Regions from separate parts of the Staphylococcus chromogenes genome, predicted to be linked through region 2. Evidence: riboswitches for the same ligand, from Rfam matches in the RefSeq annotation. Region 2 holds a riboswitch; the other holds the start of a gene.

What was found. A riboswitch is a leader RNA that binds a small molecule or an ion and turns the genes downstream of it on or off. The one in region 2 is predicted to bind lysine.
Region 1: another riboswitch for lysine. It lies ahead of PYW36_RS05165 (amino acid permease); the one in region 2 lies ahead of PYW36_RS06460 (aspartate-semialdehyde dehydrogenase).

What each region holds. Positions count from the first base shown of each region.
Region 1 is NZ_CP118953.1:1,055,957-1,072,717, reverse strand. It holds gene hemL (glutamate-1-semialdehyde 2,1-aminomutase) at 1-3, opposite strand, end outside; gene hemB (porphobilinogen synthase) at 16-993, opposite strand; gene PYW36_RS05225 (uroporphyrinogen-III synthase) at 983-1,672, opposite strand; gene hemC (hydroxymethylbilane synthase) at 1,683-2,609, opposite strand; gene PYW36_RS05215 (cytochrome C assembly family protein) at 2,631-3,467, opposite strand; gene hemA (glutamyl-tRNA reductase) at 3,482-4,822, opposite strand; gene yihA (ribosome biogenesis GTP-binding protein YihA/YsxC) at 4,938-5,531, opposite strand; gene clpX (ATP-dependent Clp protease ATP-binding subunit ClpX) at 5,603-6,865, opposite strand; gene tig (trigger factor) at 7,061-8,374, opposite strand; gene PYW36_RS05190 (hypothetical protein) at 8,459-9,382, opposite strand; gene PYW36_RS05185 (NUDIX domain-containing protein) at 9,392-10,003, opposite strand; gene rplT (50S ribosomal protein L20) at 10,155-10,511, opposite strand; gene rpmI (50S ribosomal protein L35) at 10,566-10,766, opposite strand; gene infC (translation initiation factor IF-3) at 10,793-11,320, opposite strand; ribosomal protein L20 leader region at 11,346-11,480, opposite strand; gene PYW36_RS05165 (amino acid permease) at 11,522-13,030, opposite strand; lysine riboswitch at 13,137-13,311, opposite strand; gene thrS (threonine--tRNA ligase) at 13,363-15,300, opposite strand; gene dnaI (primosomal protein DnaI) at 15,604-16,527, opposite strand; gene PYW36_RS05150 (replicative helicase loading/DNA remodeling protein DnaB) at 16,524-16,761, opposite strand, start outside.
Region 2 is NZ_CP118953.1:1,300,186-1,316,946, forward strand. It holds gene brnQ3 (branched-chain amino acid-like transporter carrier protein BrnQ3) at 1-689, shown strand, start outside; gene PYW36_RS06405 (toxic anion resistance protein) at 826-2,019, opposite strand; gene PYW36_RS06410 (5-bromo-4-chloroindolyl phosphate hydrolysis family protein) at 2,016-2,651, opposite strand; gene PYW36_RS06415 (acylphosphatase) at 2,671-2,940, opposite strand; gene msaA (regulatory protein MsaA) at 3,276-3,584, shown strand; gene cspA (cold shock protein CspA) at 3,763-3,963, shown strand; gene lysA (diaminopimelate decarboxylase) at 4,217-5,482, opposite strand; gene alr (alanine racemase) at 5,479-6,549, opposite strand; gene PYW36_RS06440 (M20 metallopeptidase family protein) at 6,552-7,700, opposite strand; gene dapD (2,3,4,5-tetrahydropyridine-2,6-dicarboxylate N-acetyltransferase) at 7,889-8,608, opposite strand; gene dapB (4-hydroxy-tetrahydrodipicolinate reductase) at 8,626-9,348, opposite strand; gene dapA (4-hydroxy-tetrahydrodipicolinate synthase) at 9,345-10,223, opposite strand; gene PYW36_RS06460 (aspartate-semialdehyde dehydrogenase) at 10,245-11,228, opposite strand; lysine riboswitch at 11,347-11,523, opposite strand; gene PYW36_RS06465 (ABC-F family ATP-binding cassette domain-containing protein) at 11,685-13,292, opposite strand; gene PYW36_RS06470 (CvfB family protein) at 13,449-14,354, shown strand; gene PYW36_RS06475 (1-phosphofructokinase family hexose kinase) at 14,411-15,355, opposite strand; gene pepF (oligoendopeptidase F) at 15,499-16,761, opposite strand, start outside.

The DNA of each region.
Region 1 (16,761 bases), 240 kb from region 2:
CATAACGTTTGCCTCCTATTGATTCTCGATATATTTACATAAATCTTTCGCGAAATACGTAATGATTAAATCTGCACCTGCACGTTTCATAGAAATCATTTGTTCCATAACAACTCTTTCTTCGTCTATCCAACCATTTAAAGCTGCTGCTTTAGTCATACTGTATTCACCACTGACATTATAGGCAACCACGGGAATGTTAGTATGATTACGCACATCTCTAATAATATCCAAATAACTGAGTGCAGGTTTAACAATCATCATATCCGCACCCTCTTTTAAATCACTTTCTAACTCGCGTAATGCTTCTAAGCGATTCGCTGGGTCCATTTGATAGGTTTTTCTATCTCCAAAAGAAGGAGTGGATTCAGCTGCATCTCGAAATGGTCCAAAGAAACTTGAAGCATATTTGATTCCATAACTCATAATTGGAATGTGTTGGAAACCGGCTTCATCTAATCCATGTCTAATCTCAGTCACAAAGCCATCCATCATATTACTTGGAGCAATAATATCAGCGCCTGCTTTTACTTGAGAAATGGCAGTTTTAACAAGTAATGGTAATGTTTTATCATTATCTACATCATTTGTATGTTCATCGATTAAACCACAATGGCCATGATCTGTATACTCACATAAACAAGTATCTGCGATAACGAGAATATCGTCATATAATTTTTTAGCAATACGCGTCGCTTGTTGAATGACACCATTATCGATAAACGCACCTGTTCCGCACTCATCTTTTTCATTTGGAATTCCGAAAAAAATAAATGATCTAATGCCTAAATCATAAGCCTCTTTTATCTCTTCGTGAAGTAAATTCAAACTGATTTGGTATACATTTGGAAGAGAAGCAATTTCTTTTTTGACGTCATCTTTTTCTACAACAAAAATAGGATAAATTAAATCTTCTTTTCTTAAATGCGTTTCTCTTACCATTGCTCTCATAGTTGGTGAAACGCGTAGGCGTCTATGTCTATCAAATTCCATCATTATAAAACCTCTTTTCAACAATTTTAGTAATCATACTTTCAAGAGTTTGGACCTCTGCGACAAAACATGAATAACCTAACTTTCGTATTGTTTGCGCTGTTTGTTGTCCAATAGCAAAATAGATATTTTCATTATGTGGTGGTTTCGCCTCAAAAAAAGCATGTGCTGCTGAGGAACTCGCAAAGGTGATGGCATCTACTTGTCGATGCATCATCGTATCTAGAATCTCTTGAATGCTTTCATATTTGGGTTGAACTTCATACAAATCAATTTTAGTCACTTGTATGCCGCTTTCTTTTAAAGCATTTTGCAGGAACGTTCTTGCTTGACGACTTGAGGGTATCAGTACACGATCTCCCTTTTTAAAAGGGTGTTGGTTGAATAGCCCCTCTTGTGAAAAATCTGTTGGACAAAAATCTACGTCTATTTTCATCTTATCACATAGTTGTTTTGTTTTGACGCCCACTACGGCGAGTTGATCATATTTGATAAGTTTTAAATACGGATAAAAATATTTCACCGCATTCTTAGACGTAAAAATAAGCCAATCATAATGTGGACACAACGCCTTGTCATCAAAGTCTAACGCAACAGTTTCGATTAAAGGTACATGCTTAATCGCTACACGTTGATCTTGATATTCATGGGTTTGTGTCATCAATACAATTGGCTTCATCTAAAACACCTCAATAAGAATCGTTTAAAGCTTTTATAATTGCGTCAGCACCTTGTGCTTTTAAATGTTCACTTACTTTTTTGCCTAAATCAACAGGATCTGAACCTATTCTTTCATCTTCATAACGTTGTGAGCCATCTGGAGACATAACTAAACCTTTAAAGCGGATGTTGCCCTCTGGCGTCATTTGTGCATAACCTGCAATTGGAACTTGGCAACTTCCATCCATCTCTTTTAAAAATGTACGTTCGGCAGTCACACATTGCGCTACAGACGCGTTATGGACTTTATGTAATAATTCTAATAAATCATGATCCTCTTCGCGACATTCTATTCCTAATGCCCCTTGACCGATAGCGGGTACCATAAGTTGTTCATCTAAATATGTGGTAACGATATCGTCAGACCAACCCATTCTCTTTAATCCCGCAGCAGCCAAAATAATAGCATCATAATTTTCTTCTTTCAATTTGCGCAATCGCGTATCAATATTGCCTCGAATCCATTTAATTTCCAAATGCGGATATTTTGCTAATATTTGTGCACCTCGACGAAGAGAGCTAGTTCCAACTATACTCCCCGCTGCCAACTTATCTAGCGGTATATGATTTTTAGCGATATAGGCATCATAGGGAAGTTCACGGTCAGGAATACAACCAATCGTTAATCCTGAAGGTAATTCACTTGGGACATCTTTTAATGAGTGAATGGCAAAGTCGATAGAATGATTAAACAGTTCATTTTGGATTTCTTTGACAAATAAACCTTTTCCTCCTACTTTCGACAATTGACGATCAACAATTTGATCTCCTTTCGTTACAATTTCCTTTATTTCGATTTCTAAGGACGGGTCAACTGACTTTAATTTATCAATAAATTGCTGGCTTTGTGTAAGTGCCAATTGACTACGTCTTGAACCTACTATTAATTTACGCATAATTCATCCTCCAACCCTGATTTAAACACCAGTCCATTGGTGAAAATTTGATAATTGAGTGACTAATATCAAATTAATCATACAACAGAAAAATAATGCAATGTTACCATAAATTAACGCAAGTGACGAAAACTTGCGCAATAATCTTGATGTGATATAAACAATATAACAAATTAAAATCAATAAAGACGAAATGACTTTTAAATCGTAAAAAATAGGGGTACCCACTGATATAAGTCCCCATTGTACCCCAAGAATGAGACTTACAAAAAGTAGCATAGCACCAAGAAAAGAGCTATAAAAGACCCCTTTTTCAAGCGTTGCGACACTTCCAATTCTAAAATATTCTTGAGTAAAACGCTTTTCTTTGAGATTGCGAAACTGAATCAAATAAAGCAACGCATTCACAAATGCAATCGCGAAGAGTACATAGCTTAATAATGCAAACGAAATGTGAAAAACGAGTAATTCATTGACAGCATTTAAGCGCGTGCCATCAAGTCTAAATTGATTTGGATGAAAAGTATGAATAGCCATAAATAAAAATCCTAAAAGATTTAAAAATGCTATCATAAATTCTGAACTTCTAAAAACTGAAAATATAAATGTAATCGTCAGGATGAGCCATGTTAGAATATAAAAGCTTTCAATAATAGATGTTAGCGGGAGTTGACCCATCCAAAAGATATATAATACAAGCGAAATCGTTTGAAGCACCCACGTTAACCCTAACGTATAAAAACCAATATTTTGAAACTTACTATTTTTTTGCAATACATCTAATGTTAAACAAATAACGCTTATCAAATAAATAATAAAGATTCCTTCGTGGAAGCGAATTAAAAAAACTTCTTCCATAGCATCACCATTCTTTAATTATCGAGTAGAAAAAATCTTTGTTTTAATTTTAGTTTCTTTTTCTCAGCTGCTTCTGTTTTGTAGTCTGTAGATACATCTAAATCAAATATCGTTTTAAACAATGCTAATTTTTCTTCTGAATAGTGATCGTCACTGATTTCTTTTGCTTGTTTAATAGGGTCTTTTAACATTTGGTTGATAATACTTTTAGTATGCTTAGAAATGACTTTACGTTCACGTTCTGTGAGATGTGGCAATTTACGATCAAGACTAGCCATTGTATCTTGCTGAATAGTCATTGCTTTTTCACGTAAAGCACGAATTACTGGCACAACCCCTAACATTTTCACCCATTCGTTATGTTTTTCAATTTCTGCTGGTATGAGTGAAGCAATTTTCTCAGCTGCTTTTTCACGTTCTCTCATGTTTGCATCAACAAGTCCTTTTAAATCATCGACGTCGTAAATAAATAAATTTGCATTAACACTATCGATAGGTTCAATATCTCTAGGTACAGCAATATCGATGAATAGTTGTTGCGCATTTTTGTTAATATCATGGCTCAACTCAATCATTTCTTTCGTAATCACAAAACCTTCAGCACTTGTTGAACTAATCACAATATCCGATTGCGGTAAAAAGTGGGATAAATTACGCAATGATGAAGATTGAATGCCATGTTTTGAAGCCAAGGCTTCCGCACGTTCAACCGTACGATTCAATACAGTGATTTGACTCACACCCGCCCCTTTTAAGTTCAATATAGCAAGTTCAGCCATTTCGCCTGCGCCAATGACCAAGGCGTTGCGACGATGTAGCTTTCCATAGACTTTTTTAGCTAATTCGACTGCGGCGTAAGAGACACTTGTCGCATGATCAGCAATATCTGTTTCATGATGTGCTTTTTTACTAAATGTAATCGCTTGTTTAAATAATTCATTAAATATAATTCCTGTTGTTTCTGCTTGTTGTGCAGTAAAGAAAGCATCTCTCATTTGACCCAAGATTTGGGTTTCCCCAAGAACAATCGAATCTAGACCGGATGTTACTCGAAACAAATGTTCAACTGCCTCATTTTCAACTTTCACATCGCTAATTTGCTTAATTTCATCAACATCAAAATTAAATTCTCGCGCTAAAAATCGTTGAATATAATATCTACCCGTATGGATTTGATCAACTACCGCATAAACTTCTGTACGATTACAAGTTGATAAAATCACATTTTCTAAAATTGATTTTGTTTCAAATAACGTTTCATGTACGCGCCCCATATCCGCGTTATTAAAACTTAATTTTTCTCTCAATGATACGTTCGCAGTGTGATGGTTCACACTCACAGAAATAATATACATGATAACGCCCCCGTTATTTCTACAATACCCAAATTATAACATAGATGAGAGTCATTCTAATTAAAACTGCCTAAATTTATGTGGCGTTTATAAGAATGTCAACATTTCGTCAAACTCAATTTTCAATATATTGTGATATGGCCTTCCATATGAGGTCTTGCTTTGTTTTTTGTAATGAAGAGTAACTGATAATTTGATCACCAGCCTCGAGATCTAATTTTTCTTTAATAATTTTAATATGCTTTTGTACTTTACCTTTAGGAATTTTATCTTCTTTTGTTGCGATAATAAGCGTTGGAATTTCATAGTATTTTAGAAAATCGTACATTAACACATCATCTTCAGTCGGTGGATGTCTTAAATCCACTAATTGAATCACGAGTTTCAGAGGTTCACGTTCGGTGATATAGGTTTCTATCATCTTTCCGAAAGCTTCTCTTTGCTTTTTACTTACTTTTGCGTATCCATACCCAGGCACGTCCACAAAAATAAGTTGTTCATCAATATTAAAAAAGTTTAACGTTTGCGTTTTCCCAGGTTGTTGTGATGTTCTTGCCATATTTTTTCGACCAATCATACTATTAATGAATGTAGATTTCCCTACGTTTGAACGCCCACTTAAAGCAACCTCTGGTAAATTTAATTCTGGATATTGTTCGGGTTTTACAGCGCTAATTAAAATTTCTACATTGTTTGGATTGATATTCATTGTTTCACCTCATAAAAAAAGCCTAAGTTGAATCGTTACATTCAGCTTAGGCCAATATTAATGCCTATTGTTTATGCAGAAGTTTTCTTATCGTTAAGTAAGTGACCTTCTGAATCATATAAATCAGGCTCAGTTTCGTTTATAATTGTTTCTTCTGTAATGACGACTTTTGCAACATTTTCAGTTGAAGGCACATCAAACATAATATCAATTAATGCTTCCTCAATGATTGAACGAAGTCCTCGAGCGCCTGTTTTACGCTCAATTGCTTTATTACTAATGGCATCAAGTGCTTCTTCAGTGAACTCAAGTGCAACATCATCAAGTTCTAACATTTTTGTATATTGTTTAACAAGTGCATTTTTAGGCTGCGTTAAAATATTTTTCAATGCTTCAACATCTAAAGTCTCTAAATTTGCAACAATTGGCACACGTCCAATAAATTCTGGAATTAACCCATAAGTTTGTAAATCTTCAGGACGAATATGTTCTAACAATGAAGCATCGTCATAATTTGAAGCTTCACTACTAGAGAAGCCAATCACTTTTTCACCGAGGCGACGTTTGATAACTTCTTCGATACCATCAAAGGCGCCACCTAAAATGAATAAAATATTCGTCGTATCAATTTGGATAAATTCTTGGTTTGGGTGTTTACGTCCACCTTGTGGCGGTACACTTGCAGTTGTACCTTCTAAAATCTTAAGCAAGGCTTGTTGAACACCTTCACCAGAAACATCGCGCGTAATTGACGTATTTTCTGATTTTCGTGCAATTTTATCGATTTCATCGACATAAATAATTCCTTTTTCTGCTTTATCAATGTCGAAATCAGCAGCCTGAATAAGACGTAATAGAATGTTTTCAACGTCTTCCCCAACATAACCTGCTTCTGTTAGACTCGTCGCATCAGCAATTGCGAAAGGCACGTTAAGTGTACGCGCTAAAGTTTGAGCTAATAATGTTTTACCACTACCTGTTGGACCAATTAACGCAACATTACTTTTTTGCAATTCAACATCATCATCTTTAGGCCCTAATTGTTTTACACGTTTATAGTGATTATAAACCGCAACAGCTAATGATTTTTTAGCTTTATCTTGACCAATTACATAATTGTTTAATTGTTCCATTATTTCTTTTGGTGTAGGTAACTCAGTAAGTTCTTCTGCTTCGTTGTGACTCAATTCTTCCTCAACTATCTCAGAGCAAAGTTCGATACATTCGTTACAAATGTATACGCCACTTCCTGCTACAAGCTTTTTGACTTGGTCTTGATCTTTACCACAGAAAGAACATTTTAAGTTTTCTTCATCTTCATTGAATTTAAACATAATTGATTACACCCCTGTTCTTCTATGACTATACTAAAATGCATTTTATTACGCAACCAGAAATACTTTCAAGTTATTTGCATAAAATAAGATAGGAGTGAGTGTGAAACCCTTGTGCATAACTTGGCTTCAATCACTCACCCCGCAACTTTCATTTATTTAATTGCTATTGGATTTATTAGCGAATTGTAAGACTTATTTTTCGTCGTCTTCTTTTTGCGTTGCTTCCACGAATTTAGCTTCATTGACTAATAAATCGATGACTTTTTTAACACGAACATCATTTTTAACAATATCCGTATTTCCTAATGTAGCCTTAATATCATCAACAGAAATACCAAATTGTGAACTCATGGTTTCAAGTTCTTTTTCAACATCTTCATCAGATGCCTCAATGTTTTCTGCATCTGCAATCGCAGCTAATGTTAAGTTCGTTTTCACACGTTGTTCTGCGTCTTCTTTCATTTGACCGCGTAAATCTTCTTCAGATTGACCTGAGATTTGGAAATATGTTTCAAGATTTAATCCTTGTTGTTGTAAACGTTGCGCAAATTCTTGAAGCATACGATCTTCTTCAGTTTTAATCATTGCATCTGGAATATCTACTTTAGCGTTATCTGTTGCTTTAGTAATTGCTTCTTCTTTTTGAACATTTTCAGCTTCAGTCGCTTTTGATTCTGCAAGTTGTTTACGTAAGTTTTCTTTGTATTCATCTACAGTGTTTGCTTCTGAATCTAACTCGTTTGCAAGTTCATCGTCTAATTCAGGAACTTCTTTAGTTTTGATTTCATTAATTTTTGTTTTGAATGTTGCTGGTTTACCTGCTAATTCTTCAGCGTGGTATTCTTCTGGGAATGTGACTTCAACATCTTTTTCCTCGCCGACTTTTAAACCAACAAGTTGTTCTTCGAAACCAGGAATGAACATACCAGAACCGATTTCTAAGTCGTAACCATCAGCTTGGCCGCCTTCGAATTGTTCGCCATCAACATAACCATCAAAGTCAAGGTTGACAGTATCGCCTTCTTCGACTTTACCATCTTCTTTGATGACCATATCAGCCATAGCTTCTAGACGTTGGTTGATTGTTGTTTCAACCTCTTCGTCTGTTAATTCCGTATCTTGTTTTTCAATTTCTAAACCTTTATAGTCACCTAATTCAACTTCAGGTTCAACAGTCACTGTTGCGTCGAATTTAAATTCTTTCCCTTTTTCAATTTGAGTGACTTCAATTTCAGGTTGATCAACAGGGCTGATACCTGCTTCTTCTACAGCATTACTATATGCTTTAGGTAGTAAAATATCTACTGCGTCTTGGTATAAAGCTTCAACGCCAAAACGTTGTTCAAAAATTGGACGTGGTACTTTCCCTTTACGGAAACCAGGTACGTTAATTTGTTTTACTACTTTTTTAAAAGCTTGATCTAATGCTTTATCTACTTCTTCAGCAGGAACAGTTACTTGTAATAACCCTTCATTGCCTTCTTTCTTTTCCCAAGTTGCTGTCATGTGTATAAACCTCCATGATATCCTATTAAAATTTTTCAACTTCTTTATTATAGCATAGGTTGGCAAGGGGATAAACCCAAGCGCCTATGTATTTAACATTTTAATAAAATCCACCACTTCGCTATAGTTTTGCTCAGAATCTATTGGTTCACCTATAAGCGATTTAAAATAGATGTGATAACCTTCTATCCAATCTTCAATAGATGCAATTGTTGAAAGTTCGATTGGATATAATGCAATATTATGCGTATTTAAGTGGACGTACGCTTCTTTTACTAACGATGGCATATCTTTTTCTAATTTGTCGACGACACGAGGCATGAGCGTATTTTTAAAGTCCGTGTGTGAAACACCCGGTAACGAAAATGGATTAACTTCAATTTCATTTTCAAATTTTTCAATTCGAACGGTTTGATTATAACGAGCAAATGTTAAATATTCAAGAATTAATGTGATAATCCGATAATTTAATGCTTCATAATTCAAATAAAATGCCAATGTTTCTGTAAATTGATAGGCTTGATCATCAATTAAATCTAAAATGAGTTTTGCTTGCTCTTGTGTTGAGAGTTGAACAAATTTCTGTAATTGATGTTGCATAAAGTCGTAACGTTGGTTGAGCTTAGCGTTTGCTTCATCTTTGATAGGTAGAAAAATCAATCGCGTCTGATGCTCTTTGACTTCATCAATTACTTGCTCAATGACATCGACCACTGCACGATATTGCTGTAATTGAAACAAGCTTTTTACGTAAAAAATCATCAATGTGTCATAAGGTTGATATCCTTGTATCATAAGTATGTTCGCTTCTTCTTTAAGTTCTAAGTAAGCTTGCACTTCCCACAAAGTTTGACATTTTTTTATCGCAAGAGAAGGTGTTAATTCATAATGTTTCTCATATTCTATAAATAAATCATAAACCTTTTCAAATTGCTCTTGTTCAAAATAAGTGTCGATATCATGTTCTATTTTCTCTCTTCTTTTAGGAAACGGGATAATATCACTCATCATGATCACCTATTTCATTTCTTTTAAAATTAGAGCACTCCATGATTCAAATTCGTTAAAATCATTTATTTTATCTAAAGATTTCCATTCTATTTTTAAAGTGTCCGTCTCTTTTGCCTCTATTTTATTCGAATTGACTTTTATTTTAAACACAACACCAATGTGCACTTGCCCTACTTCATTTGAGTCATCATTAATAAATCCTATATGCTCTAATGCATTCGCGTCAGTCACCACGAGACCCACTTCTTCTTCAAGTTCACGACTCGCATTCACTGTAATTAACGATGAGATGTTTTGAGCGTGAGGAACGTCATTCATATGTCCTCCCACACCAATAGAACTTTGTCCGTGTAAACGTGCTTCTCCCCCTCCTGACAAACGTTCATAAACTAGAATTTCCCCTAGTTCATTTTCTAGCAAACAATAAGAAATCAATTGCTTATAAGAAGGATCCTCTTCCATATCACCTCGACGTTTTATCTCATATTCATTTAAGGCTTCGAAAATTTCTGTACTTTTAGGGTTATGTTTTGCAATGAAGCCATTGAATGCATTTTTTTCATCATCAAAAAGTGTTTGACGTTTTACTACAGTAATTTGCTCATCAAATTTAGACATCATTTTCTCCTTTTTAACATGTTTTCTTAATGGTATCAAAGAAACCCTTAAGCTGAAAGAATTTTTATGTATGACTTACTCACACTATGTACAAAAACGCTTTTCACATAAAGAATTCTTCTTCACTGTGAAAAGCGTTTAATTGTCATTATTATTTTAAAGCGTCTTTTGCTTTGTTAACTAATTCAGCGAAAGCTTTGTCGTCTGAAATAGCAATTTCAGATAACATTTTACGGTTAATATCGATACCAGCTACTTTTAAGCCGTTCATTAAACGAGAATAGCTCATGTCATGTTGACGTGCAGCAGCGTTGATACGTGTAATCCATAATTTACGGAAATCACGTTTTCTTTGACGACGGTCACGGAATGAATATTGACCTGATTTCATAACTTGTTGTTTTGCTACTTTATATAATGTACTTTTTGAACCAAAGTAACCTTTTGCTAATTTAATCGTTTTTTTACGACGCGCTCTTGTTACTGTTCCACCTTTAACACGTGGCATAATAAATTCCTCCTTTTATCTCTGGGGTATGCAGCTCATACCATTTAAAATATCTTATTTAACGTATGTTAATAATTGTTTTACACGTTTTGCATCGCTTTTAGAAACTAATGATGCTTTACGTAATTGACGTTTTTGTTTTGTAGATTTGTTTGCGAATAAGTGAGAAGTGTAAGCTCTAGAACGTTTTAATTGACCAGATCCAGTTCTTTTAACACGTTTCGCTGCTCCGCGATGAGTTTTCATTTTAGGCATAGTGAGTTCCTCCTATTAATCGTTGTTTATTTTTCGTTAATTGGGGCTAACATAAGAAACATTTGACGGCCTTCCATTTTAGGCTTCTGTTCCACAGTAGCAACATCTTTACATTCATCTGCGAACTTTTCTAAAACACGTTGTCCGATTTCTTTATGTGTAATGGCACGCCCTCTGAAACGAATTGAAACTTTAACTTTATCACCTTTAGATAAAAATTTGCGACCATTTTTAAGTTTTGTATTGAAGTCATGTTCTTCAATTGTTGGACTTAAACGAATCTCTTTAACATTGATGATTTTTTGTTTCTTTTTCATTTCTTTTTCTTTCTTTTGTTGCTCAAATTTGTACTTACCATAGTCCATTATACGAGCAACAGGTGGCTTAGCATTAGGTGCAACAACAACAACATCTAAACCTAGACGATCTGCCATTTCTAATGCTTCATTTTTGGTTTTGACACCAATTTGGTCACCATTTTGACCGATAAGACGTAATTCTCTTGCACGAATCTTTTCATTTACTTGCGTTTGATCCTTAGCTATGGTTGACACCTCCATTAGTTTTACGAATGGTCCAAGTACAAAAAAGAAGCGAGGACAGTCTATGTCCCCGCTTCTAAATTCACATGAACTTCTTTCACATGTTATCGTTTACCTGCCAACTGCTTTATGCGTCGCTACAGGTGAGAAGCGGGTGCTTCTACTTGGTCCGTTTCGTAATCAACAGAACTAACTATACCAAGTTAATTCGAATTAGTCAACATGTTTTTGGAAGTTTTTTTCTTTTGTTGTAACTGATGGATCAAGATTCACTTCTTTTAAAGGAATCAATTTCGTTTTATATCTTAACTTATGATAAATGAAAAAGCCTAAAAATACAGGTATTCCCATATACGTAATGATAAATCGATTAAAATCAAAATGACCACTTTGTATTAAATCTACATCTTGACCGATAATTACAATGACACATAAAACGCCTGCCAAAATAGGACCGAATGGGAAGAGTTTTGCTTTATAAACCAATTTGTCTTTATCATAGTTTTGAGCATCAAAGGCTTTTCTAAAGCGGTAATGACTGATTGCAATCCCTACCCAAGCGATAAATCCTGTTAAGCCACTTGCTGCAACAATATACTCGTAAGCATTACCGCTCACTTGTTGCACAATAAAAATAATTATGACGATAGCAGCCGTTGCAATCATAGAAATAATTGGCGTTCCATTTTTGTTCGTATTACCAAAAATTCTCGCCGCTAAGCCATCTTTACTCATGGAATATAACATTCTCGTACTTGCATACATCCCAGAATTTCCAGCAGATAATACAGAAGTTAATATAACCGCGTTCATAAATGAGGCCGCAAAAGCCAAACCAGCATTTTTAAATACTAATGTAAATGGAGATGTCGCAATATCATCTCCGCCACCCATTAATGCTGGACTATCATAAGGAATCAACATTCCAATAATGAAAATGGCAAAAATATAAAATAGTAAGATACGCCAAAACACTTGTTTAATCGCTTTAGGGACTGCACGTTGCGGGTTTTCAGATTCACCTGCTGTGATACCCACAAGTTCTGTTCCTTGGAATGAGAAACCTGCAATAAGGAAGACACCAAAAATAGCGAGTAAACTACTCCCTATATTATCGCCTAAAATAGGGGCATCTCCTTTTGTGAAAGTATCAAATCCTACAGCTGAACCACCCATAATTCCGAGTATTGTTAAAAGACCTACAATGATAAAAATAATGACAGTTGCTACTTTTATGAAGGCAAACCAATATTCACTTTCACCGTATACTTTTACAGATAAGGCGTTCAAACTAAAAATGATGACCATAAATAGGCAACTCCATGCCCATGCAGGTAAAAACTGTAAAGGCGCCCAATATTGGATGACTTGTGCAGCAATGGTCACGTCAGCAGCTACAGTAATCACCCAATTGAACCAATAGTTCCAACCAAGCGCAAACCCTAATGAGGGATCCACAAAACGTGTCGCATATGTACTAAAAGAACCTGAAACTGGAAGGTACGTTGCCATTTCACCTAATGAAGTCATTAAGAAAAATACCATAATACCAATAATGGCATAGCCTAATAATGCCCCCAATGGGCCTGCATCACCAATGGCACCCCCAGATGTCATAAACAAACCTGTGCCAATCGCCCCTCCTATCGCAATCATTGATATATGACGATCTTTAAGTTGTCTTTGGACTGTGTTTTCTTTTTCCGAATGAACCTGACTCATATCATTATCCTTTCCCTTTTACCTAGAGGTAGGTGTTACAATTTAAGTCATTACTCTCTTAAAAAAACAAAGGTTACATTGAGAATGCAACCTTTGTTTCATGTATAACATAGATAGCACACCACTATTGTGACAGTCTAGCTTCTGTTCGAATACTAGCCCAGCAAAAGATGTTGATGGTTCACCTTTCACTTCGGCGTCTTTACCTTTTATTTGTGCAACATATGTCCCATTCGACTTCTGACAAACGACTTTTTAAAGACGCAACCTCTAACTAAATTCATATTCATTTATTAATAACTACTATAACTTAATCACAAAAGATTGACAAGTTATCTATGTTTTTTCAAGCGAATTTCGTCTACTAAATTCCAAATAAAATCATCTTTTTCAACTGTTTCTTGATCTTGAGAACCATATTTACGAACGTTCACTTCATTATTTTCTACTTCTTTATCACCAACAACAAGTTGGTAAGGAATTTTCTTCATTTGAGCTTCACGAATTTTGTATCCCATCTTTTCATTACGATCATCAATATTCACACGAACACCTTGGGATTTAAGTTCATCTTGAATTTGTTTCGCATAATCATAATGTAGGTCCACATTAACAGGAATGATTTCAACTTGTTGAGGAGCTAACCATGTAGGGAAAGCGCCTTTTGTTTCTTCAGTTAAGAAGGCAACGAAACGTTCCATTGTCGAAACGACGCCACGATGAATAACGACTGGACGATGTTGTTCACCATCTTGACCAATGTAAGATAAATCAAATCGCTCCGGTAATAAAAAGTCAAGTTGAGCCGTAGATAAGGTTTCTTCTTTACCCATTGCTGTCTTCACTTGTACGTCGAGTTTTGGACCATAAAACGCAGCTTCACCTGTTTCTTCTTCATAACTTAAACCTAATTCGTCTACAGCTTCTTTTAACATCGCTTCTGCTTTGTTCCACATGTCATCATCATCAAAATATTTCTCTTTATCTTCAGGATCACGATAGCTTAAACGGAAGCGGTAATCTTCAAACCCGAAATCTTTGTATACATCGATAATCATGTTTACAACACGTTTAAATTCATCTTTAATTTGATCTGGACGAACAAAAATGTGAGCATCATTTAAAGTCATTCCACGCACACGTTGTAACCCTGATACAGCCCCACTCGCTTCATAGCGGTGCATTGTACCTAGTTCAGCGATACGAATTGGAAGTTCACGATAAGAATGTGGCTTATTTGCATATATCATCATATGATGTGGGCAATTCATTGGACGAAGCACCATTGCTTCATCTTCATCTAATTGCATGACAGGGAACATATCATCTTGGTAATGATCCCAATGTCCAGATGTTTTATATAAATTTACATTTGCCATGACAGGTGTATATACATGATCATAACCGAGACTCACTTCTTTATCGACGATATAGCGTTCAATTTCTCGTCGAATTGTCGCGCCATTTGGTAACCAAAGCGGTAAGCCTGCCCCTACTAATTGATTGTTCGTAAAGAGTTCTAAATCCTTACCAATACGTCTATGGTCACGTTCTTTACGTTCTTCTAACATTTTAAGATGTGCTTTTAAGTCTTTTTTATCAAAAAATGCTGTACCATAGATACGCTGTAACATTTTATTATTACTGTCACCACGCCAATACGCCCCTGCTGTAGATAGCAATTTAAATTCTTTAATTTTAGACGTAGATGGCACATGCACGCCACGACATAAATCAGTGAATTCTCCTTGTGAGTATAGCGTTACACTTTCATCTTCAGGAATCGCATCAATCAATTCGAGTTTATATGGATCTTCACTAAAAAATGATTTCGCCTCTTCACGTGAAACCACACGACGTTCGATGGGATGATTTTCATTAACAATTTGTTTCATTGTTTTTTCTATTTTTTCAAAGTCATCACTCGACACTTTTTCTTCCATATCAAAATCGTAGTAAAAACCACCATCAATAACTGGGCCTACGCCAAATTTTACATCACCATATAAGCGTTTGATGGCCTGTGCCATTAAATGTGCTGTTGAGTGACGTAATACCTCTAGTGCTTCGTCGCTCCCTGGTGTAATAATTTCAATGTCGCCATTTTCTTCTAGTGGACGTGTTAAATCTACTAATTGTTGATTGAATTTACCTGCTACTGCTTTTTTACGTAAACCAGGACTGATAGATTGTGCGATTTCTTCAGTAGTTATTCCCTTTTCAAAACTTTTTTCATTTCCATCTGGAAAGCGTATACTTATCTCAGCCATATGCATCCTCCTTAAATTAAATAACGACTAAAAACAAAAAGACCTCATCCCAGAACAGGGACGAGGTCAATCGTGGTACCACCCTAGAAAAGTATGTTAAATAAACATACAAACTCTACATAAGATAACGGTCTTGAGCCGTGCACTCATTACAAGTGCCAAAATAGAGGGAGTAATAAAATACACTAAAAACTACACTCTCACCAACGGTAGCTCTCTGGATAATAGGAGGTATTTTATCGAATCCTCATACTTTTAGTCGTTCATTTAGTTAATTACATTATAACGCTTTTCTTAAAAATATCAACGCTTTCTATAATTTTCTCCTTCGAGTCGATAGGGTTGAGCGAGCGTTTTAACCCGTTCCATGATTCGCGCAGCTTTTGTCATTTCTGTCCCCCCACGCGTTACAGACAAATGGTGTTCAAGTTCATCGAGATTTAAATTCGAGCTAAAAAATGTGGGTAATTCTTGTATCATACGATAATGTAAAATAGGTCCAAGCACCTCATCTCTAACCCATGGAGAAATTTCTTCAGCTCCAATATCATCTAAAAATAATACCCTTGCTTCTCGAACTTCTTTAACTCTTCGGTCAGTTGAACCATCTTTAAAGCCATTTTTAAGTGTACGTATAAATTCTGGAACATATATGATAGTGGAAGGCACACGGTTGCTTTTTAATTCATTGGCAATCGCTCCTAAAATGAAGGATTTGCCCGTTCCGAATTCACCATAAAGATATAATCCTTTTGTGGGTTGTTTTGCGATAATCTGATCAATCATCTCGTCTAATTGCATTGCCAATTCTAGGCGATTCCGACGATTCATATATATGTCTTTGATTTTGGCGTTCAATGTATCTGGATGCATATGAAATGAAGTAATCATATTACTATAAAACTTAGCTTCATCATGTTTGATTTTACATGGACACGGAATATATTTGATTTTAATTCGCTCGTTTTCAATATAGAGTTCGGGGATATGACCCTTAACAAAATTAGGACAGTTTTCATAAGTATGATGATCGTCATAGTTTTTTTGTTGATCTTTATATTCTTGTAAAATATTCAAATCTTCATCAATCATACGATTTGTTAATTCACTTTGATGTGCCTCTAAAAATTTTTTGACATCTGGATCTTGTAACACGTCGCGTTTGATTTTAGCGATTCTTTTTTCAAATGCTTCATTTGAACCAATAATGCTCCCAAACGATTTCATTCTTTCTCACCTGCCCGCTTTTTATTTTTTAGTTTATTTAGAAATGCATCTTTATCTTTTTGTAAACTTTCTTGATCCTCATCCTGTAATTTAAATTCGTCTGGATGTGTGAGCCAACGAGGCGTTTTTTCTTTTGACTGTAATTGTTCTTGAGGACGTTGTGATTTATAGTTTGAGTACGAACGTGATTGCTTCTCTTTGATTTTTTCAGCTAAAGCATGTGCAGATTTAGCA
Region 2 (16,761 bases):
ATGCCAACCAAATTTTTAAACAAACTGCACTTGCTGGCTTAATCGCTGCTTTTGCATTAGCCATCATTTATATTTCATTAGGATTTATCGGTAACCATATTATTTTATCTGAAGCAACAATGAATAAATTGGTAGCCAACAATCAAAATATTGGTGCACATTTACTTGTCACAATGGCCAATACTGGTTATGGCGCATTTGGTAAATATTTACTAGGTATTATTGTGGCATTGGCTTGTTTAACAACAGCTTGTGGATTAGTCGTTTCCGTAAGTGAATATTTCCATAGTTTATTCCCTAAAGTTTCATATAAAATTTTCGTGATTATTTTTATATTAATTAGCTTATTCTTATCAAATCTAGGACTCAATGCAGTGATTCAATTATCTGTCCCTGTTCTTTCAATTGTGTATCCAGTCGCTATTACTACAGTTTTGCTTATATTAATCGCGCGTTTTATTCCAACACGTCGTATTACACAGCAAATCACTGTAGTCATTGTATCAATTGAATCTATTTTAAGTGTGATGCATACTAATGGATGGGCAAACTTTGGTTTTATCAGCAAATTGCCATTACACCAATTTGCACTTGAATGGTTTCCAATCATGATTGTTACATTAATTATTGCTTATGTTATTGGTGCTTTTGTCAAAAAATCAAAAGTCATCGTCTACGAAAAAGAATAGATACAAAAATCCCCATTTCGTTGGAAAATGGGGATTTTTATTCTCTATAAAAAACATTAAAGTAGGGCGTAAAACATTCAATTTCAAACCATTGATGCTATTTTCCGCTAATTAGAAACTCAATCTCTAAAATGCTCTATCTATATAAGTCCGTTTGGTTACGCTGATGCTCTGCATCACTTAAACGGCGACGAAGATTTGATTCCAATTGTTGCAAGTCTTTTTCAGCTTGCATTCGTTTTTGTCGACCTTCTGCTTGAATTTGTAAAGTTTCTTCAATCGTTTGAATAATATTATCTTGTGTTGTTTTTAGTGTTTCAATGTCGACAATGCCACGTTCATTTTCTTCTGCTGTCATTCTTGCATTTTGACGAAGCATTTCAGAATTTCGAATTAAAATTTCATTTGTGGTATCTGTCACCTGTTTTTGAGCGATAGCCGCTTTATTTTGTCGTTGCAATGTGAGGGCAATCGCCATTTGATTTTTCCATAGTGGAATACTCGTTAAAATCGAACTTTGGATTTTTTCGGCAAGCGCTTGATTGATATTTTGGATCATACGAATTTGTGGTGCAGATTGAAGTGTGATTTGACGAGATAACTGTAAATCATAAATTCGTTTTTCAAGACGATCCACAAATTGTTCCATGTCTGCAACATCTTGAACAGCCATTTGGTTGTCCTCTTGTTGAACCTTCGTGCGCATTTCAGGCAATACTTTAGTTTCTATTTCTTGTTTCTTTTGTTCTGCTGCTGCAATATAAAGGTTGAGGACATCGTAGTAATCTTTATTTTGTGTATAGAGTTGATCTAGCAATTTAATATCTTTAACAAGTAATGATTTATTTTTATCAAGTTCAACCGAGATTCTATCCACTTGTGCACTGACGGACTGCATCCGCGAAAAAAGCTGTTGCATAGAATTTTTAGAACGTTTAAATAATTTCTTTAACATGCCATCGTTTTTTTGAGATAGCTCTTCTGGATTCACTTCTTTTAACTTCTTCATTAAACTTTCTAACGTATCTCCAATAGGCCCAACGTCCTTAGATTGAATTTCGTTTAACATTTGATGAGAAAATTGCGAAAGATGTGATTGCGCATTGGCTCCGAAATGTAATAAGCTATCATGATCTAAGGGCTTAATTTGATTAGATAAACTTGTAATTTTCTCTTGATCTTGCTTTGAGAATTTAGGTTGACTAGATTGCGCAAGTCCCGTAGTTTCTTTTTGAGAATGATGCGGTGACAATGTATCATTTTCAAAACTGTTAAAGTATGAATCTAGGGGATGATTTTGCTCTGAGTTTGATAAATCATTTTCTCTCATTTTTCATGCTCCATTTCTTTCCGATTTTGATAAATCTTATTTAGCCTCATCTCTGTATCAAGTTGTTCATAGTCTTGTGCATTGACCTGTTTCAAATCAGCCACTAACGTACGTCTAACTTCTTCCAAAGTAATTCTTGTTTGTTGTAACATCTGACGCTCATCTTGAGATTTAACTGGCATCTTAGCTAAACGCGTGTAACTTTCAATTAAATTGAGCGCATTATCGATATGAGTATAATAAAAGCTTTCTACATTGAAGAATTGATTAGGGCGTTGACGTACAGTCATATTCACCGTTTTTGAAATACGATAAATATCATTCACTAATTTGAAATCATTGATTGAACGAACTTTTATAAACGTCTTAAATATGCGCTTTATTTTACTTTGTGCTGTGTTTACTTGATGATTAATATATCTGTAATCTTTTCTAGATAATTTTAACTCTTTCAAATAGCTTTTCGATGTTAATCTTTGAGTAGGGATATAACCTAATACAAATCCTGCCGAACCGATTAACATGTCATAAATAAAAGATATATCAAAAGTTAAAATACTTGTAAAAAAAGCAATAACTGCTACAGGAATCCCTACAAGTCCTCCGAAAAGTCTTGAAAATTGATATCTCATAGTCATCTTCCTTTTATATTCATTCAGTTTTAAATGTCGTTAAATGCTTGTTAATTTCACGCTCTTCAATAGTATAATCATTGACTTCTGATGCAGGAGACGCCCCGTGAGTCACCTCTTGAGTAAATGAAGATAAATCCTCAATTTCTCCTTGAGCATCTATTTCCACATGATCTTGAACATTTTTAACATAGCCTGTAATGTTGTATTTTTGTGCTAATTTTTGTGTAAAATAGCGAAAACCTACGCCTTGGACACGGCCATATACTTTTATGAATTGATGTTTCATATTAACCACCTCTTACTTCTAATTATACGGATTTCTTCGTTAAAAAACTAATAATTAGCCGGCGTTAAACGACTTCCTCATTTGAATAAAAACAAAACTTAATTGACTAACGATTAAAAATTTCATTACGGAAAAAGCGTCGAGTATTGCATAAGTGGCTATTGTTTTAATTCCTCAAGCGTTTCATTGGAAGTTGTGCTATTTTAGCGTGATAATAGGGCAATAGACAATCATTTACACTTAGCGTTATGATATTCATACATATTCACTTGCATTCTGGTAAAAAAAAGATTATTTTGAGAATTGCTATATTAGAATTATTGGAGGCTTTACATATGTGGACAGTAACAAAAATACGTACTGATTATGAGGGCTGGTGGTTATTTGAAGATTGGAAAAATCATATTATTGAAACTTATTGCTTTGACACATATGACTCATTTCTAAAAAATTATGAAAAACTTATCAAAGAGGCTAAAGCGAATTATGACAATTGTATAGTAGGGAAATATAACATGTATGCTTTTTACAATAATTGCGATATGAATTACTGTGAACATTGTGATGAAGATTTGCAAATATTTGATAGCTTTATCATTTTGAACAATGAAAAAATTTATTATAATTTACCTTTAATTGACTAAACTAAAAATTTTCATTTCGTTATTGCAAATCGTGTAGTGTTAACGTATAATAGTTTTTAAGCAATTGCATTATTCCATATTGCAAAGAATATTTTATCTGTTTACATTGTAAAAATAGTATTTTTTGTAATATGCGAATAGCGCATATTGAATTTTAGTCTTGGAGGTTTCACAGATTATGAAACAAGGTACAGTAAAATGGTTTAACGCTGAAAAAGGTTTTGGATTTATCGAAGTTGAAGGAGAAAACGACGTATTCGTACACTTCTCAGCTATCAACCAAGAAGGTTACAAATCATTAGAAGAAGGTCAATCAGTTGAATTTGAAGTAGTTGAAGGCGACCGCGGTCCACAAGCTGCAAACGTTGTAAAACTATAATAAATAGATGCAATATTGACTTATACAAAACAGTGAGGACTGCTTCACTGTTTTTTTATTTTTTTTAAATACTTTTCTTTTTAAAAGCATCTACAGTTTCTTTGAAGTCTATTTGAAATTATAACCTCTTTTAGAGTAGGGGAGCACACCTAAGCAATGTACGAATTTTATTTCAAAAAAGCATATAAGCCCGTTATAGTAAAATGTTAAGGGGCTTATATGCTTTTGGACAACGATGAAGTATTCTATTGTATTATTTAATGTCGTTAATAATTAGTTGGCGAAGGGATTGACGTTTAATCACTTCACGGGCTTTGCCGTTAGAAACAAAAAATACGGCTGGCTTTTGTATTTGATTATAATTTGATGCCATACTATAGTGGTATGCACCTGTTGATAAAACAGCTAAATAATCTCCACGTTTTACACTTTGCGGAAGCTGTGCTTCATGAATGAGAATATCTCCCGATTCACAGAGTTTTCCAGCTATTGTCACCGTTTCATTAGCTTCTTCATTTCTATTCACGAGTTTTACTTGATATTTTGCATCATAAAGTGCCGTTCTAATATGATCACTCATTCCGCCATCAACAGATACATATTTGTTAACGTTTGGAATCTCTTTGATAGATCCTACTTCATATAAAGTAACTGCTGCTTCTGCCACAATCGAACGGCCAGGTTCAATACTAATTGTTGGAACAGGGTAAGATAATGAAGTACAAGTTGACTTTATATTCTCCACAATTTCAGGAATACCTTCTTCAATATTGAAAGCGCGATCTCCATCGACATAATGAACACTAAATCCGCCGCCAATATTTAACAGGTCAATGTTTAAATCAATTTCTTTTAGCCATGTCAAAACGATTTTCGCCGTTTCTTTCATGCCTGTGGTTTCTTCAATTTGCGATCCAATATGAAAGTGAATACCTTTAAGATTTAAATGTTCACTCTTCTGAATTTGTTGTACGGCTTTATCTGCTAGTCCATGTTTTATCGAAAGACCAAATTTACTTTTTTCTTGGCCTGTCTGGATAAATTCATGGGTATGTGCCTCAACTCCAGGGTTTACACGAATGAGCACATCTACAGTTGAAGTAGCCAGTTCATCAATCAATTCTATTTCATCTAACGCATCAATAACAAAGTAGCCAATGCCACTTTCTAATGCGTACTGTATTTCTTCTTTAGTTTTGTTATTACCGTGAAAATGAATGCGTTCAGGTGCATATCCTGCTTCTAGAGCAGTATAAAGTTCACCTATAGAAACAACATCTAAATCGAATTTTTCTTCTTCAGCTAATTTAACCATTTGTATACATGTAAATGCTTTAGAGGCATAGGATAATATATAATCGACACCCGTTGTACTAAATGCCGTATGGTAGCGCCGCATTTGATGTCTTATCTGTTCTTCATCATAAACAATGGTAGGTGTGCCAAAGCTTTGCGCTAGTGTTTTTAAATTGGTATTCCCGAGTGTTAACTCTCCATTTTGATTATATTGTATCGTCATGATTGATACTCCTTTATTAAAGAATCTATGTTTAATGCACTTAATTGTTCCGAATTAGCTCCAACGCCTTTAAATGTATAATCATCTATGCGTAGTTCTGGACTGTATATCACAACTTCATCATTTGCCATCACGTCATCGTCAACTTCAACAAACATATGACTCATCATAAGGGCGCGAATAGGGTAACGCTTACCATGAATAAGTACTTCATGTTGCGCTCTTGTACGTAAAATGCCATCACCATACCCTACGTCGACAACAGCCAGCTGTGTCTTTTTTGGCGCAGTATAAGCAAAGCTGTACCCACAATGATCTCCTTCATTCACTGTTCGTACTTGAATAACATTGGCTTTGACGGTTAACGCTTGTTGTATATGTTCACGAGGCATTTGAGAAAAAGGACGAGAACCGTATAATGCAATACCTACGCGTGCATGCGTATGATGAGGGAAAAGTTGTTTTTCGCGCATATAACTTGCACTATTTTGCGCATGTATAAATTCAAATTGATAACCTTCTTGAGTGAGCACACTCACAATATTGAGCCATGCTTCTTTTTCTATTTCATAATCATTTACATCAAATTCATCTGCATAACCAAAATGAGTCCAAAGGCCTGTGATTTTCATTTTTTCATCTTGGTTTTTTTCGTGATCACGCAAAACATCTTGTATTTCTTCTAAGTTTTTCAATCCAGAACGATGTAATAAATTCTCAAATTCTAAGTGAACTTGAATATCATAAAGTTCATTTTTATATTGAAAGTAAAATTCCTTTGATGGTAATGTCATATGAATATTATGCTTACGTAGTAAATCAAACTCTCGACTCACATTCATTAGAAAAATAGTGGCGTGGGGGGCAATTTCTCTAATACGAATCGCTTCTGAAAGTGACGTCGTACTGAAAGTATGAATACCTTCATCTAAAAATGTACGCACTGCAAAAGTTAAACCATAATTATAAGCATTATTTTTAACTACCGCCATTACAGTGTTATCCTGAACAACATTTCTCACATTTTGTCGAAAAACTTGTTCATTTAATTGCCAAACTGCTGTCATAGTCACACCTCATTATAATTAAATAAAAGTCGTTCGTAATAATTAGCAATACGAATTAAAATATGTTCATCAAAGTTAAGATGTGGCGTATGTAAACCACTCACATATTGTTTTAATTCGTTTTTAGTCCCTACAAACACAAAATAGCTAGGCGCAATTTGGCCGTAAAAACTAAAGTCTTCTCCAAATAAATAAGGCGTTTCGTTTTCAATGACGGTGTTCCCATTGTATTCAATGCTTTCAACCACATATTTTTTTAATGACGGATCATTCATCGTAGGGGGATAGCCTTCTGCAAAATCTACTTTGCATTTGACCCCAAACAAACTATGAACGCTATCTACAATCTTTTGCATTTGCGTTTTTATAATACTTAAATCATCCATGCTATAAGTTCTGATTGTCCCTTCTAGGTAGCCATTTGATGGGACAGTATTGATGGCTTCTCCAGCATTAAAATGACCAATATGAACGATATTTCGCTGTAAACCATTTAAATGATACTGTTGAATTTGTGATAATTGCGTTATGACGTGATGTAAAGCTTCTCCAGCTGAACGTCCTTGTTCTTTATTGGCCACATGGCTCGATTGACCTTCTAAGTAAAAGCGATACTCTGTTGCGCTTGCCGTAATTTCGTCGTCTCTTATAGCAATTGCTCCTTCCTCTACAAATGGCATAACATGGACGCCGTAAATAGCATTGATTTGATAACGCGCAAGGGCATTGGCCTTTATAAGAAGGTTCGCACCTCCACCTGATTCTTCGGCAGGTTGAAAAATAAATACAACATTATGGGGGAGTTCGCCTTTATCGAAAAGGGCTTTGCAACGTTTGGCAAATAACATTAGTGCTGTTGTATGCCCGTCGTGCCCACACGCATGCATTTTATTATCGTATTTGCTTCGGTAATCCACCTCATTTTGCTCATGGATGGGTAGGGCATCAATGTCTGCACGAAAGGCCAAAGTTTCGTCACTTTCACCTTCTAAATATCCAATAATTCCAGTTTCTAATGGCCGTTCGTAAGGAATTTGAAGGGATGATAAAAAGCGTTCTAAATAAGCTGTTGTTTCATATTCTTCTAAACTTAGTTCCGGATGTTGATGTAGATGTCGACGATGTTCTGTTACAAATTGAAGTTCATCCATTGAATTTCACCTCTTTGTTCATGTAAAAAGGGGGAGAGGAATGCTCTGTCAAACACGGTCTTTAGACAGTAGCTTCTACTCATCCCCATCAATGTGCTTTATCTTATTCTATTTACCACTTTTCTTATCACTCACTTCATACATATCTGAAGTAAGTAGAACCTTGGAATGGTTTTCTTTGTTTCGCTTTAGTCATCTAATTTTCGCAATGCAGATACAATCTCACGTTTTGAGTCGGCAACTTCGTGAGTTTGTTTAATCACTTTAGCAGGAGTTCCCGCTACAACGGCTCCAGCAGGTACGTCTTGTGTAACAATAGCACCGGCTGCTACAATAGCACCTTCACCTACACGAACACCTTCTAAAATCACCGCATTCGCACCAATTAATACGTTATCTTCTATCACTACAGGTTCAGCACTTGGTGGTTCAATAACTCCAGCTAACACTGCGCCCGCACCAACGTGCACATTTTTACCAGTAGTGGCACGACCCCCAAGTGTGGCATTCATATCTACCATAGTACCTTCGCCAACCACTGCACCAATATTGACAGTTGCGCCCATCATAATGACAGCACCATCGCCAATCACAGCATGTTCACGAATAAAAGCACCCGGTTCAATGCGTGCATTAGTATTTGTTAAATCTTTTAAGGGGATAGCTGAATTTCTGCGATCCATTTCGATTTCTAGATCTTCGATGAGCATATGATTTTGTTCATAAAATGTTTTCCAGTCATCCGCTTCACAAAAAATGACTTTAGAGTTTTCCGAACCAAAAATATTGAATTGGTCTGGAAAAGTGATTTCACTAAATTCACCGTTAATGTAAACTTTTATCGGCGTCGACTTTTTAGCATCACTAATATATTGAATGATTTCTTCAGCTGTGAAATTTTTTACCATATTTTGATTCTCTCCCTTTATAAGTTATCAAATGTATAATACCCATTTTCTTTATGAATTAATTGTGTTGCCGCTTCTAGCGCTCCATTTGCAAATATATCTTTCGATTGCGCCCGATGCGTTAATGTAATGGTTTCGTCAATTCCAGCAAATAATACATCGTGTTCGCCAACGATTGTGCCTCCACGAATGGCATGAACACCTATTTCATCAGCATCACGTTTTTCTTGCTTTTCATCACGGTGATAGACAGGATAGCTTTTTTCACGTAATGATTTAATGACATCATATAATTTCACAAGCGTTCCACTCGGGGCATCAACTTTCTTATTATGATGTGCTTCCGTCAGCTCAATATCATAATCTTTAAGAAGGGGGACAGCCACTTCTAAAAGTTTTGTAAGAACATGAACGCCATAACTCATATTTGCGCTAAAAAAGACAGGCATCCGTTCACTTAGTTGTTGTAATTTGTCAGTAATTTGTTCTTTTTCACCAGTAGTCGCAATCACTAGAGGTAATTGGAAATTATCTTCTAACACTGGTAACAATAAGTCTGGATGCGAGAAATCAATAGCGACATCCGCCGAGTCTACTTCACTAATTTTAGTGAAAATAGGGTAGGGAAGGTCTTGGTTTTGTTGGCGCGCAATCACACCGACGATTTCGTGTCCTTTTTCTTCTGCTAATCGTGCAACACGTTGGTTCATTGCACCATAACCTATGAGTAAAATTTTCAAGATTGAACACCTACTTTGAATTGTTGATAAGCTTCTTTTAATTGTTGCTGTTCTGACTCATTTAATGGAACTAGAGGTAAGCGCAATTCATATTTGCCAAATCCTTCAAGTGAGGCTAAATATTTAATAGGTATTGGATTAATATCGATAGCCAATGCCTCTAAAAGTTCTGAGATAGGACGGAAACGAGATTCACGTTGATTAGCATTTGTATAGATCTCTTGAAATGCTTTTGGAATGACGTTTGCTACGACGGAAATAACGCCGTGACCTCCTTGTGCATAATAATTAACAATGTTATCGTCATTGCCACTATAAAGTGCAAATGTATTCGTATCGATTTTACTTTGAATTTCAGCCAAGTAGTCAAAATCGTTTGTTGCATCTTTAAGTGCGACAATATAAGGATTTTTACTCAAATGAACTAGCGTCTCGACTTCGATCGTTGAGTTTGTTCGAGAAGGGACATTATACAAAATTACTGGTAATTCTACCGCATTAGCAATCGATTCAAAATGCGCAATTAAGCCACGTTGACTTGTTTTCAAATAATAAGGGGTAATGAGCATTATTGCGTCAGCTCCGAGCGCTTTTGCGCGTAAAGATGCTTGTATTGACTTGTCAGTATTATTTGTGCCAGTGCCTACAATAATTGGCACACGTGATGCGTTAGTTTCTATCACTGTTTTCAAAATTTGATCTTTTTCATCATCAGTCAGTGTTGGATTTTCAGCCGTTGTGCCATTCACCACAATGGATTGTATGTCATTATCTATTAAAAAGTTTACTTGATTTTTAATCGCTTCATAATCCACTTTACCATTTGAAAAAGGGGTAATTAATGCCACGCCCGTTCCTTCAAAAATATGTGTCATAATATCCGACTCCCTTCAAAATTACGCTCTAAGTTTTAATACTTGTTCTAACACTTGTACAGCGTTTAGAGCTGCACCTTTTAATAGATTGTCTGACGTGCACCAAATATGAAATGTATTTTCTAAAGAGTCATCTTTACGTATACGCCCCACAAACACTTCATCTTTGCCAGTAGAGTGAATCGCTAATGGATACCCATTGCTTGATGGATCATCCACTAAAACCACGCGATCGTCTTTTTCAAACAAGTCGCGAATTTGGTCTACTGTCGTAGGTTGATCTAGCGTTACATTAATATGCACACTATGACTATCTTGAACAGGGACGCGAACGCAAGTTGCTGTCACTTTTAAATCAGGTGAGTTTAAAATTTTACGTGTTTCATCAATCATTTTTTGTTCTTCTTTAGTGTAGTCATTTTCTAAAAAAACATCGATGTGAGGTAACACATTATTATAAATTGGATGTGGGTATGCTTTAGGTTCAGCGCCATGTGCGCCATCTTCTAAATCTTTCTTTCCTTGCATTCCTGAACCTGATACCGCTTGATACGTTGTATAAGCGACCCGTTTTAAACCGAATGTATCTTGAAGGGGTTTTAATGGCACGACTGATTGTATTGTTGAACAATTAGGGTTGGCAATGATACCACGTTTAAACGTCGGCTCATTGACTTCAGGAACAATGAGGTCAATATCTTTAGTCATTCGCCATTGACTTGAGTTATCAATCACAAGCGCACCATGTTTTTCAAAAAGAGGGGCGAATTTTTCACTTGTACCACCACCAGCGCTCATTAACACGTAATCAAATTCGCCGTCAGTCGCTTCTTCTGTCAATTCTTGAACAGTGTAGGTTTTACCTTTAAAAGACACTTGTTGACCTGCTGAACGTTTTGAAGAAAATAAAATCAATTCATCAAAAGGGATTTCTTTACGTTCAATTGTTTCTAATATTTTTGTTCCAACTAATCCTGTTGCACCTACAACTGCTAATTTTGTCATATCATTCACTCCATTTAATTTAATGTTTAATTGATGAGAAACATGTCACTCATGCATGATTGATACTCTTGAATATACAAAAAAACAAGTTCGGTGTGCGAACTTGTTAGTCTTTATATACAAGTGATGCACTCCATTATCCGCAAATAATGACAGATTCTCAGCTCTTAACCATAGAATCCAACAAACAGTCCCTGCAAATTCTGTTTATTTCGGCATCTCACCCTTTCGACATATCTTGCTTGCAGACAAAAACGATATGGCTACTCATGATTAATGCGCCTCATCAATAATGATTTAATTGTTATGAGTCTCATTATACATAGCGCAACTCTTCATGTAAACAGAAAAGGGGGATTTTTTGAAATTTACTGAAAATTGAAAGGTAAAAAAATGTTATCCCATACGAAAGTACGAGATAACATTTTTCTCTTAACCATTAAATTCATAATGGGGTTATTTTGTTTTTAATAAGCCTTTTTCTTCTAAATAACGTTCATATGAAATTTCTTTTGACAGTCCGCCTTTTTCATCTAAATCTATCACTCGATTTGCAATCGTATTTATAAACTCAAAATCATGTGAAGTAAAGATGATGGAACCTTTGAAAGATTTTAATCCTTCATTGACTGAAGTAATACTTTCTAAATCTAAATGGTTCGTCGGCTCATCTAATAATAAGACATTTGCACTTGAAAGCATCATTTTACTTAACATACAACGTACTTTTTCTCCACCTGAAAGTACACTTGCTTTTTTCTTAACTTCTTCGCCACTAAATAACATACGGCCTAGGAAACCACGTAAAAATGTTTCCGTTTGCTCATCCTCAGGTGCATATTGACGTAACCATTCAACTAAGTCCATATTTACATTATCAAAGTATTCAGAGTTATCTTTAGGGAAGTAACTTTGTGATGTTGTTACACCCCATTTAACAGAACCTTCATCTGGTTCCATTTCACCGGCTAAAATTTTAAGAAGTGTTGTTTTAGCAATCTCACTTTGACCCATTAATACGGCTTTATCATTTGGATTCATTGTAAATGATATATTATCTAACACTTTTTCTCCATCAATTGTTTTTGAGACATTTTGAACAAATAATAAATCATTTCCAATTTCACGTTCAGGTGTGAATTTCACGAATGGATAGCGACGAGATGAAGGTTGAATATCATCAAGTTCTATTTTTTCTAATTGTTTTTTACGACTAGTTGCTTGTTTAGATTTTGAAGCATTTGCTGAAAATCGCGCAATGAAGTCTTGCAATTCTTTAATTTTTTCTTCTTTTTTCTTATTTTGTTCTTGAGCCATTTTTTGAGCCAACTGACTTGATTGATACCAAAAATCATAGTTACCGACATAAATTTTTATTTTGCCAAAATCTAAGTCTGCAATATGCGTACATACATTGTTTAAGAAATGTCGGTCATGCGAAACAACAATAACTGTATTCTCAAAATTAATTAAAAAGTCTTCCAACCAACTGATAGCTTGGATGTCAAGACCATTGGTAGGCTCATCCAGTAACAGAACATCCGGTTCACCAAATAAACTTTGGGCAAGGAGTACTTTTACTTTTTGATTATTTTCAAGTTCTGACATTTTTTTATCATGCAAGTCTGTTGAAATACCAAGACCTGATAAAAGGGTAGCTGCATCAGATTCTGCATTCCAACCATTCATTTCAGCAAATTCGCCTTCTAATTCAGCCGCACGTATACCATCTTCATCACTAAAATCAGGTTTCATGTAAATGGCATCCTTTTCTTGCATTACTTCAAATAAGCGCTCATGTCCTTTAATTACCACATCTAACATACGTTCATCTTCATAGGCAAAGTGGTCCTGTTTTAATACGGCTAAACGTTCGTCTTTTCCTAAAGAGACGTGGCCTGTTTGTGAATCAATCTCTCCAGAAAGAATTTTTAAAAAAGTAGATTTTCCTGCACCATTTGCACCAATTAGTCCATAACAGTTGCCAGGAGTGAATTTTATATTAACATCTTCGAATAATTTACGATCACCAAAACGTAAACTTACATCAGTAACTTGTAGCATGCATTTTCTCCTTTTTACATTAATAGTAACGGAAGCATTATACCATATAATTTATAGCGTTTCGATAGAAGGATTTGAATCGTACCATTGAACACTTAATGATTATAGGTTCTAGTCATGATATAATAGAACCATTAAACATTAGAGGAGTAAATTATGTCTTTTAAAGAAAATGAAATCGCTGGGACAATAGACTTTTTAGAAGTAAAATCCCAAGAAGGATCTACTTATATTTTAGAGGGACCAAATAAAGAAAAGGTAAAATTGAATCCGTCTGAAATCAATGACGACGATGAATTAGAAATAGGGGAATCCTACAGTTTCTTTATTTTCCCAAACCGTTCAGGCGAACTATTCGCCACGCAAAATATGCCAGATATCACTGTAGGCCGTTATGATTTTGTCAAAGTCATCAGTACTGATCGTGATGGGGCACGTGTCGACGTTGGCTTACCTCGTGAAGTACTTATCCCTTGGGAAGACTTACCGAAAATCAAGACTTTATGGCCACAAAAAGGGGATGAAGTCCTTTGTACATTACGTATTGACCGTGAACGTCAAATGTTTGCACGTTTAGCTTCTGAGACCACTGTACAAAACATGTTCACTCCTGTGCATAATGATGAATATCAAAATAAAACCATCAAGGCGAGACCTTATCGCTTACTCCGTGTCGGCACCTTTTTATTATCCGAAAAAGGACACAAAATTTTCGTGCATGAATCCGAACGTAAAGAAGAACCGAGACTTGGAGAATTAATAGAAGTACGTATCATTGGTCATAATGAAAAAGGAGAGCTTAATGGGTCATTTCTACCTTTAGCTCATGAACGTTTAGATGACGATGGCGAAAAGATTATTAGCCTTTTAGTAGAATACGATGGGGAACTTCCATTTTGGGATAAGTCTAGCCCTGAAGCCATCAAAGAAGTCTTTCATATGAGTAAAGGTGCTTTCAAACGTGCAATTGGTCACCTTTATAAAAAACGTCTCATTAATATAGAAACAGGTAAAATTGTGCTCACTAAAAAGGGGTGGGCGCACAGTGAAAATCATGCATAAATAAACAGAGAGGCCGGGACTATGTCCCAGGCCTCTCCGTTTGTATAAGTAAGTTTTTATAAAGCCACTACTGAAATTTTTGGCAACAAATTTTCAAAATCTTGAACGTCCACGTGACCTGTTTCATGTTGTAAAGCATTCGCCATACCTGCTGCCATCGCATATTGCGTTGCTTTTTGAATGTCGTTCGTTTGTATAAGCCCTAAACAAAAGCCCGCAATAGAACTGTCACCTGAACCTACGGCATTCACTGCATCAATACTTGGAATAATCACTTGATAAAATTGATTTTTATGTTTTAATAACGCTCCGTTTTTACCTAAAGTGACAAACACATTGGGTAAATGATCAAAAATAGGTTGCTTTAACGCATCTTTTAATGCATCTATAGACGCAAGATGAGACGCGCCCGTTAGTTCTGCTATTTCTTCTTCATTCGGTTTAATCAAGTCTGGTTTAACAGAAGCATCCATTTGTAAAACAGAGGCGAGGGTCTTCCCATTAACATCTAAAATGACAAATTTATCTTGTTTTTTCGCAATTTGAATTAACTCATGATAAATTTCTGTTTGTAAACCAGGGGGAATACTGCCAGAAATAGCAACGATGTCATAATCCTGAATAAGCGTTTCATAAAAATTAATAAATTGTGCCTGTATAGATGCATCTAAAGGAAGTCCACTTTCTAAAATTTCCGTTTGCGCCTCTTCCGTAATCATGGCTATACAAAATCTAGACTCTAATCCACTATCTAAAAACTGATGAGGAATATGTAATCGATCTAATTGTTGTTTAATAAATAAGCCTGATGTACCACCAACTATGCCACTTGCTGTAACGTCTAAGCCTAGCTGATGACCTACGCGTGTCACATTTAAACCTTTGCCTCCAGCAGTTTTTGAAACATTGGAGACACGATTAGTTGTATTGATTTTTAAATTAGGTAAATGATATGAAATGTCAATTGATGCATTTAAGGTAATAGTTAGCACTTTTTTCATTTTGATCATCCTTTATTGTACGTGTTCGTTTTTGTTTGATTGTGTTGTTTACATGTTAAATATATAATGATTATATGTTTAAGTCAAACACAAATAGCACCAATGCGCCTAGACACATTGAGTGCTTCTTTAATTATATCTTTTTAATTACTTTCAATAATTTGTGTTAATCGTTCAATTTCATCTACCATTTGGCCAATATATCGAATTGTATCTCTTAAGGGTTGATCGATAGACATATCGATACCAGCTTGTTTAATCAATTCAAGAGGGGACATATTGCCACCTGATTTTAAAACATTGAGCCAATCTTGAACAGCTGCATCTCCTTCATTTTCAATACGTTGTGCCATCAACGTCCCAATGGTTAAACCTGCTGAATAGGTATAAGGGTATAATCCCATATAATAGTGAGGTTGGCGCATCCATGTTAACTCTGCACCTGAAGTTAATTCAACATCATCTCCCCAAAAAGTAGCAATGACTTGTTTTTTTAGTGCATTTAACTTTTCAGCAGTTAAGTGTTCACCGCGGTCTACACAATAATAAACTTCACGCTGATAGGCCGCCTCAAGTAAATGCGTCACCATATTATGATAATACGTACGTGAAATCATTGAACTTAACACCCAACGTTTAAAACGTGCGTTATTAGGACTGGTCTTTAACAAGTAATGCGCCATTAACATTTCATTCATCGTAGAAGGGGCTTCCACAAAATACATGGAGGCTTCAGATTGTAATATGTTTTGATGTTTTTGCGCTAAATGAAAATGACCGGCATGTCCCAATTCATGCGCAAGTACGAACACTTCGTTCATCTTACCCGTCCAAGAGATAAAAATATAACTATGTGTAAAATATGGGCTTGCACAATAAGCACCCGTTTCTTTTCCTTTGTTTTGTGGAAAATCAATCCAACGCTCACGATACGCTTTTTCTGTCATCGCTAAATAATCTTTACCTAATACACCTAAGGCGTTATAAATATATTTCTGAGACTCTTGGATAGAAATCTCTGGTTCATATTCAGGATCAATTGAAATTTTTAAATCTTCATATCTCAAAACATCTAAATGGTGAGCTTTCTTTAAGAGACGCGCGTAACGTCGCATAATAGGGGCGAGCTCCGTCATAATGATATCAATTTGTCTATGATACATTTCAGGAGTTACATCTTGTTCTTCTAATAAAAAGTCAATTACAGACGCATATCCTCTTAAGTTAGCCTCAAGTTTTTCATTTTGAACGTGTGCATTATAAGCAGCCGCTATAGTATGTTGATATTCTCTTAATTTACGGCTAAAATGCGCAAAACTTTGATGTCTTAATTCTTTATCTGTACTGTCCTCATAAATCCCTTCAAATGTTGTATAATCCATATTATAGACTTGTCCATTGGCTTC